DNA from 4 places in the Rhizobium sp. BK529 genome. Region 1 is predicted to be linked to each of the others. Evidence: predicted binding sites of a transcription regulator. Region 1 holds the regulator's gene; each other region holds the start of a gene.

Evidence for each region. The regulator LexA, encoded in region 1, represses DNA repair genes until DNA is damaged. The targets are predictions, from matches to a motif close to TGTTCNNNNTGTGTTCNG.
Region 2: dinB (DNA polymerase IV) is a predicted target of LexA. The motif match lies at 1,295-1,312, and genes of this name have one in related genera.
Region 3: parE (DNA topoisomerase IV subunit B) is a predicted target of LexA. The motif match lies at 1,255-1,272, and genes of this name have one in related genera.
Region 4: FHX08_RS02775 (ribonuclease T2 family protein) is a predicted target of LexA. The motif match lies at 2,011-2,028, and genes of this name have one in related genera.

The regions. Positions count from the first base shown of each region.
Region 1 covers NZ_JACIAU010000001.1:1,660,964-1,664,062, reverse strand. The annotation lists gene FHX08_RS08380 (ComEC/Rec2 family competence protein) at 1-841, shown strand, start outside; gene lexA (transcriptional repressor LexA) at 822-1,547, opposite strand; gene FHX08_RS08370 (VOC family protein) at 1,744-2,631, shown strand; gene kdsA (3-deoxy-8-phosphooctulonate synthase) at 2,628-3,099, shown strand, end outside.
Region 2 covers NZ_JACIAU010000009.1:33,083-36,181, forward strand. The annotation lists gene FHX08_RS31105 (hypothetical protein) at 1-187, opposite strand, end outside; gene FHX08_RS31110 (hypothetical protein) at 546-803, shown strand; gene dinB (DNA polymerase IV) at 1,358-2,443, shown strand; gene FHX08_RS31120 (SOS response-associated peptidase family protein) at 2,440-2,934, opposite strand.
Region 3 covers NZ_JACIAU010000001.1:1,503,710-1,506,808, forward strand. The annotation lists gene parE (DNA topoisomerase IV subunit B) at 1-1,249, opposite strand, end outside; gene FHX08_RS07665 (alpha/beta hydrolase) at 1,451-2,329, shown strand; gene tpiA (triose-phosphate isomerase) at 2,454-3,099, shown strand, end outside.
Region 4 covers NZ_JACIAU010000001.1:561,979-565,077, reverse strand. The annotation lists gene ettA (energy-dependent translational throttle protein EttA) at 1-1,149, opposite strand, end outside; gene FHX08_RS02775 (ribonuclease T2 family protein) at 1,259-1,996, opposite strand; gene FHX08_RS02770 (alpha/beta fold hydrolase) at 2,154-3,098, shown strand.

The DNA.
Region 1 (3,099 bases):
TTGGCAGATCACGGGATTCGGTCTCGATCTTGTGATCAAGATCGCAAAGACGGTATCGGATTGGGGCGGCAACATAGATGTAGGCCGTTTGCCCGGCTGGTACTTCCCGACGGCAGTCTTCGGCTTCCTGCTGTTGACGCTGCTCAAAAGCCGGCTGCGGCACGCCGGAACGGCGATCGTCGCGGCCTCAACGCTAACTGTTGCGCTGCTGCCGGGAAACTCTGCACCTGATGTCGCCATCGCCGAAGACGGCGGTTTGGTCGCTGTCGTTGATGGTGAGGCGATGGCTTCGAACCGCGAAAAACCGCCTTCCTTCATCTTTCAGCAATGGCAGCGGGCACTTGCGATCGAGGAGCACCAGAAGCCGATCATGATCACGGATGCCAACGCGCCCGCTGCGCCGGAAGGCAAAAGATTGAAGTTCTCGCCAGATCAGCTGGATGAATCCAGAGAGGTGATGATACAGGCTGTGGCCACCGGCCCGCCGTTGCGCTTCACCTGCCTGAAGGGTGCCTGGTGTACAGTCTCGCTCAAGAATGGGAAGCAACTAACGGTCATCAATAACGCAGCCTATCTCGGACCTGCCTGCGATACGGCGGATATCGTCGTCACGCCTGTTCACCTGCGGTTTGACCGCTGCCGCTCCGGCGCAATGCTTTTCACCGGCGAGACGCTGCGCAAAACGGGTTCAGTTGAACTTCGTTTCACTGATAAGGGGCTGCAGGTAGCAACCGCATTCGATACCTTACTGCGACCCTGGATGCGCCACCGCGCCTATGATTGGCGCAGCGATACATTTGCTGACGACAGACCGTCACCGATCAGTGATAGCGGCGAATAAGCCCAACGAGTTTGCCCTGTACCTTGACGCGATCCGGCGGGAAGATGCGTGTCTCGTAGGCAGGGTTTGCAGCTTCGAGTGCAATCGATGCGCCCTTGCGGCGGAAGCGCTTGAGCGTCGCTTCCTCGTCATCGACGAGTGCCACGACGATATCGCCTGGATTGGCTGTGCTGCCGTTGCGGATGATGACCGTGTCGCCATCGAAGATGCCGGCTTCGATCATCGAGTCGCCGCGAACTTCGAGCGCATAATGTTCGCCCGAGCCCAGCATGTCGGAGGAAACGGTAATGTCGTGTGTGTTGTTCTGGATTGCCGAGATCGGCACGCCGGCAGCGATCCGACCCATGACCGGCACGGAGACGGCATTGCCATTGTCGGCAACAGGTGCCGGCTTTGCCGGAGCGGGAGGCGCAACATGCTGCGGCTTGCCAAGGCTGCCTTCTATGACGCTTGGCGAAAAGCCGCGCCGCGGCTGCAGGCTCGGGTTATAGGCTTCCGGCAATTTGATGACTTCGAGCGCACGCGCCCGGTTCGGAAGCCGGCGAATGAAGCCGCGTTCTTCGAGCGCGGTGATCAGCCGGTGAATGCCGGATTTCGATGCCAGATCCAGGGCATCCTTCATCTCGTCGAAAGATGGCGGAACGCCGGATTCCTTCATCCTTTCATGAATGAAAAGAAGAAGTTCCTGTTGTTTGCGCGTGAGCATGGCGTATACCCCAGTATTGAAACAAATCCAGAACAGACACTATATGTTCCATATGTGTTCCGCAAGTGGCTAAATTTTCGTAAAACTTCTGTTCATTCTGCTGAGAATTTTATTTTTATCGCCGGAAAAGCCATCCGGCCTTGCTTCGGAACGCCTGTCGAAGCACATCATCCTGACGATGGCAGGAGAGCAGCTGATGACCCAAGACACGTATCCGATCGATCATCTCGTTTTGCCGGTTACCGACATTGCGCTCGCACGCGAAAGGCTGGGCAAACTGGGCTTCACCGTCGCGCCGGATGCACGTCATCCCTTCGGCACGGAAAATGCCTGCGTTTTCTTCGCGGACAAAACCTACCTCGAGCCGTTGGGCGTTGCGAGTGTCGAAGAGAGCGAGAGGACGGCGCGGAGAGGCAACGTCTTCACCGCCCGCAACCAGGCTTTTCGCTTCCGGTGCGGCAGCGAGGGACTGTCTGCCATCGCCTTCAGTACAAGGGATGCCAAGCACGATCATGCTCGATTCGTTAAGGGCGGCGTCAGTGCCGGATCCGTGTTGCAGTTCGAGCGCCCCGTAAAAATGCCTGATGATGCCGAAAGCGTTGCTGGCTTCCGGCTTGCCTTCGCCGGCGATCTCAGGGCGCCGGATTTCTTCCTCTTCGCCGTTGAACGCATCAACCCGCTGCCAGCCGACCGGGGTGCGCTGGAGGCGCATGCCAACGGCGTGACCGGCATTGCCGAAATTGTGCTTGGGGCGCCGGAGCCTACGGCCTTCAGCGAATTCGTTACTGCGACGGTAAAAGCCACCTCTGTCGAGGAAACGAGTTTTGGGCTCGACGTGTCCACCGATAACGCAAAGATCAGTCTGATGACCCCGGAGGGGTTGGAGGCCTATTTCGATTTGGTCACGCCGGATACGGATCGCGGCCTGCGTGGCCGGGCGATCCTCTTTGCTGTCGGCGATCGGACAGTGACAGAAGCGCATTTGGCTGCTAACGGGGTGACCTATACACGCAAGGGCAACCGTATTCTGGTGGAGCCCGCGCCCGGCCAGGGCGTGCTCTTCGCTTTCGAGGAAACATCATGAGCACCAATACCAATTCCGTGGTGACGGTCGGCGAGGGTGCCGGCAAGGTCACCTTCTCCAACACCGGCCGCCTGTCGCTGATCGCTGGTGCCTGCGAACTGGAAAGCCGCGATCACGCGTTCATGGTTGCCGGGACCCTGAAGGAGCTTTGCGCCAAGCTCGGCATCGGCCTCGTCTACAAGACCTCTTTCGACAAGGCGAACCGCTCGTCCCTGTCGAGCAAGCGCGGCGTCGGCCTTGAGAAAGGGCTGGAAATCTTTGCCGATCTGAAGAAGGAACTCGGCATTCCGGTTCTGACTGACATCCATAATGAAGAACAATGCGTCGAAGTGGCCAAGGTCGTCGATATTCTGCAGATACCCGCCTTCCTGTCCCGCCAGACGGATCTTTTGGTGGCCGCCGCCAAGACCGGCCGCGTTATCAATGTCAAGAAGGGCCAGTTTCTGGCGCCCTGGGATATGAAGAACG
Region 2 (3,099 bases), on a different contig from region 1:
CGCCCTCCTCATGCGAGGCGTCGCCCCCCGAGGGCACCAAGCCGGCGGAATTGCGGCCGGCGGCGGGCTCGATGAAGATGTCAGGGCGCGAGATGCCATACTGCTGAACCAGATGCTCGACCGCAATATCGGTCGCTTCCCGTGTTTCGAACGTGGCTCGGATTGTCGTCGTGCTGTCGTCGCCCATTGGCTCTCTCCTGATAACGTTCTCTAAAGCATCACAACGCGTCTGGCGGCTGGTGGTTTCGCTTCTCAGAGCTCGATACCCACGGAAATTGCTGAACTTCCGCCTTGGCAGGTGTCGCAGCGACCGGAGGTTGGTGACGTACCCTCAAACTGCGTGCGCGTGCGGTCCCGCTCGGGAACTTTCATCATCAGGCGAAGTTCATGGAACTGTCGGTTGAAGAGCAAATCCTCGCCATTTGGCGATGGTACCCGCACCGGCCTTACCCGGCAGTTCGTTGAAGGAGAAGATGCGTTTGATCACCACAACAGTCTGTCATTAATCAAGGATCTCGGCGGTGAAGCATTCAACAACAAGTGCGATGATCCTCCTTGTCGCTACATTGGTCATCGGCTGCAGCACGCCAGAGGCCACAGCGCGACCGGGTCCCACTCCTTTACCGGGGAGCCTGACTTACGGCGGAAAAGTCGTCCATTCTCGTTACAAGCCTGGGACGATCGTCAAAAACACCTTTCTCGGGCAGTTCGGGTACCGTGTCTTCGAACGGTATGTGGTTCAGCCTGACGGGACCTTGCGGCTGACCTATCAGACAACCGGGCCGGATTTTCTCTGGGACTAAGCTATGCTGCGTCATGAGGCCCGCCTCCTGATGCTGGCCGCTATAGGATTGTCCCCAGATGACCCAAGCCCCTCCGCGGCACGGGCGCTGGCGCGCTATCGCCGCCAGCCTGCCGGGTAGACCAGTACCAACGCATCTAGCTGTTGGATATTATCCTCGGCTCGCGGCCGATCTACCGGACCCGACCGGACCGAGTGGTGCCGACCTTGTTCCTCAGTCTGCAAGCGAGCAAGGCGCGACCTTGCGTTTTGGCTTTGCGCAACCGCCGATCCCATTCGAGGGCGTCGTGCGCGGCTTCGTTCGCTTTCTCCAACCGATCTTTAGTTTAGCGGTGACAACGCGATAGACTACCGAACGCTGGCCCCGCCGTCATCAGTTCCTCGTCAGCATCGTCCCTGGCCATGTTCTCGCGCGACGACGTCTTCGGCGGCTCATGGTCGCTCCTCAGTCACGCGCTTATTAAAGCGTTGATATCGCCCCGAACCCTGCTATGTTCTCTCTTTGTTTCAACGTGATTTTTTTGCAGCCGATCCATCGCAATCCGTGAAGTTGGAATGCAGAACGTAAGCTCCTTTCCCGTCCGGAAAATCGTCCATGTTGACATGGATGCATTTTACGCATCGGTCGAGCAACGCGATAATCCGGAGCTGCGCGGCAAGCCGATCGCCGTCGGCGGATCGGCTGCACGCGGCGTGGTGGCGGCGGCAAGCTACGAGGCTCGCGCCTTCGGCGTTCACTCGGCCATGCCGTCGGTGACGGCCAAGCGCAAATGTCCCGAGCTGATCTTCGTGCCGCCGCGCTTCGACGTCTACAAGACAGTGTCGCAGCAGATCCGAGATATCTTTGCCGAATATACGCCGCTTATCGAGCCGCTCTCGCTCGACGAGGCCTATCTCGATGTCACGCAAAATCTCAAAGGCATGGCAGTCGCCACCGAGATAGCGTCGGAAATTCGGGCCAAGATCAAACAGGTGACCGGGCTCAACGCGTCGGCCGGTATTTCCTACAACAAGTTCCTCGCCAAGATGGCAAGCGACCTCAACAAGCCGAACGGCCAGGCTGTCATCACACCGAGAGACGGGCCGGTCTTCGTCGAAGCCCTCCCCGTCAAGAAGTTTCATGGCGTGGGTCCGGCGACGGCCGAAAAGATGCGCCGGCTCGGGATTAATACCGGCGCTGATCTTAAGGAGAAGACGCTCGAATTCCTTGTCCAGAATTTCGGCAAGTCCGGACCCTATTTCTTTGGCATCGCCCGCGGCATTGACGAGCGCCAGGTCAAGCCGGACCGGGTGCGCAAATCGGTAGGCGCCGAAGATACGTTCTCCGAGGACCTTCATGCCTATGAGCTGGCCCGCCAAGGGCTCCAGCCACTGATCGAAAAGGTCTGGGGTTACTGCGAGGCCAACCGGATCGGTGCTAAGACGGTGACGCTCAAGGTCAAATATGCCGACTTCAACCAGATCACCCGCAGCAAGACGGTTTCCGCACCTCTGTCGGTGATCGGCGACCTCGACGAAATCGTCGATCTGCTGCTCGCACCAATCTTCCCGCCGCGCAAGGGCATCCGCCTGCTCGGCGTCACCTTGTCCTCGCTGGAACGCGCTGCGGAGGCGGAGCCACAATTGCGACTGGCGCTCTAGCTTGCCAGCGCCGGCTGATCGGACGCGCGTGAAGTATCTTTGACACGGAACGTCCCCTCAGGTAGCGGGCGCAGGATTTCGTCCTCCGGCACCCTTCCATCGAGCCATGCCATCCTTTGATCCCGTCTGAGCACCGCCATCTGGCGGTCTTGGTAAGGCGCGAGATCAGGATTTGCCTCGATCGTCAGGATCGCAAAGCCCTCAGGCCAATCTTCTGCAGCAGGCCGCCAGATCCCCGCGAAATAGAACCAGTCGCCATCGGCGAGCGAAAAACTGAAGTTCTTGTGACGAAACTCGGACGCTGGCACCAGGCAGCGATGGGTCGGGAACCGTCGGCCTTCGGATCGGACGACACTGACGGCGCGGGCACGGCCATCGCGGGCTCGTAGCCCCCACGGCAGTTCCACCATCTCCACATCGCTGCCGTTGCGCCTGACGACGATCCGGCGCTTGTCGAGAGGGGCATCGGACTGAAAAACGGTCGCATTCATATCCAAGAACATACCAGGAACGCAATCAGCGGACAAGATCGAGCTCTTGCTTGGGCCTTCCGTCTGCCGAGGGTGGAGGCCGAAGATCTCCTTGTTGCGCTGGCGAGCGCGCGATCCGACCATATATTGCACCTGCAGCGGCTCGCCGTTACCGATCGATGCCTC
Region 3 (3,099 bases), 160 kb from region 1:
TTTCGGCTTCGGCCGGATTGTCGGCGAGATAATGGTCGAAGGGGTCGCGCAGCGCGTTTTCGACGAGGCGCTGAGCTTCGACGGTCGCAAGGCGATCCTTAGTCTGGCCAACGAATTCCGGCTCGCGGATGAAGACCGAAAGCATGCCGACCGCGGAGATCATCACGTCATCGGTGGTGATCTGCGCGGCGCGCTTGTTCTGCGTCAGCTCTGCATAGCTCTTCAGGCCCTTGGTGAGCGCGACGCGCAGACCCGCTTCATGCGTGCCGCCTTCGGGCGTCGGAATCGTATTGCAATAGGAGTGGACCTGCGGATCGCCGCCATACCAGGTGATCGCCCATTCCAGCGCGCCGTGGCCGGCGACCTTCTCGCTCTTGCCGGCGAAGATTTCGCGGGTGACCGTGAACTCCTTGCCCATCGTCGCCTGCAGATAATCCTTCAAGCCACCCGGGAAGTGGAAGACGGCCTTGTCGGGCACGTCAGATCCTTCCGGAAGCACGCCTGGATCGCAGCTCCAGCGGATTTCGACACCGCCGAAGAGATAGGCCTTGGAGCGAGCCATGCGGAACACACGGCCCGCATCGAACTTCGCATGCTCGCCAAAGATCTGCGGGTCGGGATGGAAGCGAACCTTGGTGCCGCGGCGGTTATGCACGTCACCCAGATCTTCGATCCCGCCCTGCGGCAGGCCGCGCGAGAAGCGCTGACGATAGAGCTTGCGGTTTCGCGCCACCTCGACTTCGAGATAATCCGACAGCGCATTGACGACGGAGACACCGACGCCGTGCAGACCGCCCGAGGTCTCGTAGGCCTTGCCGTCGAATTTGCCGCCGGCATGCAGCTTGGTCATGATGACTTCGAGTGTCGACTTGCCGGGAACCTGCGGATGGTTTTCGACTGGAATGCCACGGCCGTTATCTGTCACCGTGAGATAGCCCTGGATGTCGAGATGGACATCAATGAAATCGGCATGGCCGGCCACTGCTTCGTCCATCGAGTTGTCGATGACTTCGGCAAAGAGGTGGTGCAGCGCCTTTTCGTCGGTGCCGCCAATATACATGCCCGGGCGCATGCGCACCGGTTCCAGACCTTCCAGCACGCGGATCGAGGATGCGCCGTAATCATCGCCGTTCGAAGCCGCAGGCGCCGGGCGAGGGGTGGCGGGTGCCGCGGGCGCAGCAGGCTTCGCAGCCTCCTCCTGCTTCTGCGTCAGGGGCATTCCGGAAAAGAGGTCGTTGCTATCTTCCATGGAACCGTTCAGATCTTATTCTCGTGAAGGGCCGCTGGCCCACAATATCAGCATTCGGCATCGCGTTTGCGAATCAGGGGGATTCTGACAGAAAGCGCCCCGATACGCGACGCGCCCCGTATTTGCGGAGCTTTTCAAGATGTGATTTGCGTTGCCGGGCGACGAATGGCAAGTCGCGGCAGCTCTCTGGGAACCATCTCGATGCCGATGTCCACAAGTCATTGCACCATAATCACAGCAATTGCGGCCTTTTTCCTGTCCGCGGCCGTCGCCGCTGCCGATGCGCTTCCGCCCTACAAGGACGATCTGTTTTCGAAGCAGACGGTGTTGCAGACGGGCGATGACGGTGCCTTCGAAGTCGTTGATTACGACGAGATGCGCGACATCAACGGGCGCGACCAGATCCCTGAAAAGCGGGTGCAGCAGAAATATGTCACTCTCGGTGTGAAGAAGCTGCAGGCGGATGAGACACTCTCCCTCGATGGCGTCAGGCTCGATGTCACCAGGGTGGGACCGGCGCAGAATGCCGCCTTCACGGTCATCTTCATCCACGGCCGCGACGGCGACCGGCGGCTCGGCGCCAACGATTATACGTTCGGCGGCAATTTCAACCGGCTGAAGAATCTCGCAGCCGGCAATGGCGGCGTCTATTATTCGCCGAGCGTCAAAACCTTCGACGCCAATGGCGTCGCGGCGATTGCCGGATTGATCCGCTATGCGAGCGTCCAGTCTCCCGGCCGCCCCGTCATTCTGAGCTGTGCTTCGATGGGCAGCCAGATCTGCTGGGGCATCACGCGCGATGCAGAAAGCGTCAAGCGGCTGAAGGGCATGCTGGTCATGAGCGGTGTCTCGGACCCGGATTTCGTGAAAAGCCCCTTCTACAAAGCAAAGCTGCCGCTCTGGTTTGCGCATGGCAGCCGCGATCCAGTCTATGCTGCAACCGATCAGCAGTCGCTGTTCGACAAGCTCTACAAGACAAAATACCCCACGCATTTCACGCTTTTTGAGAGCGGCAATCACGGCACGCCGATCCGCATGATCGACTGGCGCAAGGTGCTGAACTGGATATTGGCGTCCTGAACGAGCAAATTCGACGCTGTCTGGAACTTTCAAACGATCATATTTCCCCGACGTTACGTGGGCGCTTTCCTTTGCTGCAGGCTTTTGCTAAGGCCGCCCGAATATGCGGATTTGGAGGAGCAGCATGACACCTGACATACGCCCGCTCGTGGCGGGGAACTGGAAGATGAACGGCACGCGCGCCTCATTGGACCAGATCAAGGCGATTGCCCAAGGCGTCAGTTCCCCCTTGTCGGAAAAAGTCGAAGCTCTGATCTGCCCGCCGGCGACGCTGCTTTATGTGGCAACCGCACTCGCCACCGACAGCCCGCTCGCGATCGGCGCGCAGGATTGCCACCAGAAAGAATGCGGCGCGCATACCGGCGATATTTCAGCTGAGATGATTGCCGATTGCTTCGGCACCTACGTGATCGTCGGCCATTCGGAGCGGCGCATCGACCATGCCGAGACCGACCATATGATCCGAGCCAAGGCGCAGGCCGCCTACAAGGCGGATCTGACTGCAATCGTCTGCATCGGTGAAACCGGTGACGAGCGCGACGGCTATCAGACACTCGAGGTGCTCAAGCGCCAGCTTTTCGGTTCGTTGCCGGAAGAGGCAACGGCTGGCAATACGGTCATTGCCTACGAACCCGTTTGGGCGATTGGCACCGGACTCACACCGACCGCAAAGGATGTGGAAATCGTCCACGCCTTCATCCGCGACGAACTCATCTTGCGCTTCGGCGACGAGGGCAAGGGTATGCGCGTCCTCTATGGCGGTTCCGTCA
Region 4 (3,099 bases), 1.1 Mb from region 1:
GCCGAGATGCACGGTCTCGCCGATGCGGATCGAGCCGGCGTCCGGCTTTTCCTGGCCGGTGATCATCTTGAACAGCGTCGTCTTGCCAGCGCCGTTCGGGCCGATGATGCCAACGATGCCGCCCGGCGGCAGCTTGATCGACAGATCGTTGATCAGCGTGCGACCTTCGAAGCCCTTGGTGATGCCTTCCATCTCGATGACCACCTGGCCGAGACGCTCGCTGACCGGGATGATGATCTGAGCGTCGCCGGGACGCTGCTTTTCGGCGGCTTCTACCAGCTGCTCGTAGGACTTGATACGCGCCTTAGACTTGGCCTGACGAGCCTTCGGGCTCGAAGCGATCCATTCCTGTTCGCGGCTGATCGCCTTCTGGCGTGATGCTTCTTCGCGGTTTTCCTGCAGCATGCGCTTGGCCTTCGCCTGCAGATAAGCCGAGTAGTTTCCTTCGTAAGGAATGCCGCGGCCGCGGTCGAGCTCCAGGATCCAGCCGGTGACGTTATCCAGGAAGTAGCGGTCGTGGGTGATCATCATCACGGCGCCCGGATAGTCGCGCAGGTGCTTTTCGAGCCAGGCGATGGTTTCGGCGTCCAGATGGTTGGTCGGTTCGTCAAGCAGCAGCAGATCCGGCTGCGACAGCAGCAGACGGCAAAGCGCGACACGGCGACGCTCACCACCCGACAGCGTCGTGACATCGGCATCGCGCGGAGGGCAGCGCAGGGCTTCCATGGCCATTTCGACCTGGCTTTCCAGATCCCACAGGTTCTGGCTGTCGATGATGTCCTGAAGCTTTGCGCCCTCTTCCGCCGTCTCGTCGGAATAGTTCATCATCAGCTCGTTATAGCGATCCACGATCGCCGTCTTGGAGGCGACGCCTTCCATGACGTTTTCGAACACAGTCTTGTTCGGATCGAGCTGCGGTTCCTGCTCGAGGTAGCCGACCGTCGCGCCTTCGGCGAGCCAGGCTTCACCCGTATATTCCTTGTCCCGGCCGGCGATGATGCGCAGCACGGTGGACTTACCCGCACCGTTCGGACCCAGAATACCGATCTTGGCATCGGGATAGAAGGAAAGATGGATGTTCTCGAGGATCTTCTTGTTGCCATAGGCCTTGTTGAGGCCGGACATGTGGTAGATGAACTGACGTGCCATACTGGGGTGCTCCGGGCGGAAACTTCAAATCGTGGCCGCTATGTAGGCGAAACCACGCCCGCGGGCAACGCCGAAACCCTGTTTCGTCAGGATTTCGGCATGTTTCCCGTCAGAAACCGGCAGCGTCCACCAGGCCTTCGTCGCAGCCGAAGGAAGTCTGTCCCGCTCCCTGGATCAGGCCGCCCAGCCCCTCCTCGTTCGCAGAGGCTGAAACGGCATCCTGCGAAAGCCCGATCGTCAACTCGCTGATCACGCGCTTGTTGCCGACGCGGCGGCAGCTCATCTTCACACGCTCGCTGGCGCCGGCGCCAAAGCTTTTGTCGAAGGCCGCCTTTATCGCGTCGGCCTTCAGCACCTTGCCGACATTGGCGGCAAATAGATCGCGCACTGCCGAAGCATTAAGATCGTCGATCAGGTGAACGGCGGTGGCGAAATAGTCGTCGGCACTCATCTTCGTGCACGTGCCGTGCTTAATCCATTCATGCCGCTCGAGCCCCGATTGCGTACCCGGCATCGCCTTGTCGAGCGCAGCCTTCGTCTCGGCCGAGAGCGTCACGGCCGGCAGGCTCTTCCAGTCGCTGTCCTTATCGGCAGCCTTCTGATCATCAGGTACGCCGCAATAGTCCTGGCGCATCGGCCAGAGGCCGTGGAGGGAAAAATTGGTGGCATCATAGCGGTCACCGCTCTGGGTGGCGCATTCGGCCTTCTTCTGGTTGGTCTGGCAGAATGCCGGCTGCCAGCTTGCAGCAAGGATGAAGCGTGTGCGCCCGCTTTCCTGCGCGGAAACGGAACCGATTGACGACAGCGAGAGAAACAGGATGGAAACCGAGAGAAATAACTTGCCCATTGATAGCCCCGACAAAGAACATTACAGGAACAAACAAGCATGAAGCCGAAGAATACGCAACCCTGAATCGTAGGTAAAAACACGCTTTCATGCATGAGCGAAACCACAATGTTGCATTTGCCTGGATATCTGGTCTTTTTGGGCGGAGGAGGAATGCATGTTTTCCGAGACGTTGCGGCTTGAAAACGCCGGGGCTTCGCTTGCCTGTCATCATCAGCCCGCGGAGGGACTAGCGCGGGCTATCCTGATGATTTCGCACGGGCTTGCCGAACATTCCCGTCGCTACTGGCGCTTTGCCGAAGCCATGGCCGCAAGAGGCTGTCACGTCTATGCGCATGATCATCGCGGCCATGGCGAGACGACCGCAGCCGACGCGCCACTCGGCCGCTTCGCGAGACGGGATGGCATCGAGCACGTCGTCAGCGATATCGCCGCGGTACACGACTTTGTCACGTCCCGCCATCCCGGCCTTCCGGTCATCCTCCTTGGCCATTCCATGGGCGGCCTGATCGCGCTGAATGCCGCGGCCGATCTTCCCGGCCGCTTCGCAGCGCTTGCCGTCTGGAATTCGAATTTCGCGGTTGGTCTTTCCGGTCGCCTCGCACAGGCGATCCTGCTTGGAGAGCGCATGCTGAAGGGCTCGGATGTGCCGAGCGACATGCTGCCAAGGCTGACATTTTCCGCCTGGGGCAAATCCATTTCCGATCACCGCACGGAATTCGATTGGCTGTCGTGCAATCCAGCCGAGGTCGATGCCTATATTGCCGATCCGCTCTGCGGCTTTGATGCGTCCGTGTCGCTCTGGCTCGACGTCTTTGCCCTCACCTTCCGCGGCATCGAGAAGGAACAGCTTGAAAAGCTGCCGAAAGAGCTGCCGATCCACCTGGTCGGCGGCGGCAAGGATCCGGCAACATCTAAGGGAAAAGCCATTCTCTGGCTGTCAAAGCATTTGAAAAGCCGGGGCTTCTCTCGTATCAGCACGGAGATATATCAGGACATGCGGCACGAAACCCTGAACGAGATCGGCGCGCAATCGGCAATCTCGGATTTCGCCGGCTGGTGCGACGAGGCCCTCCGCACGGTCCCTAGCGAAAGGACCTGAG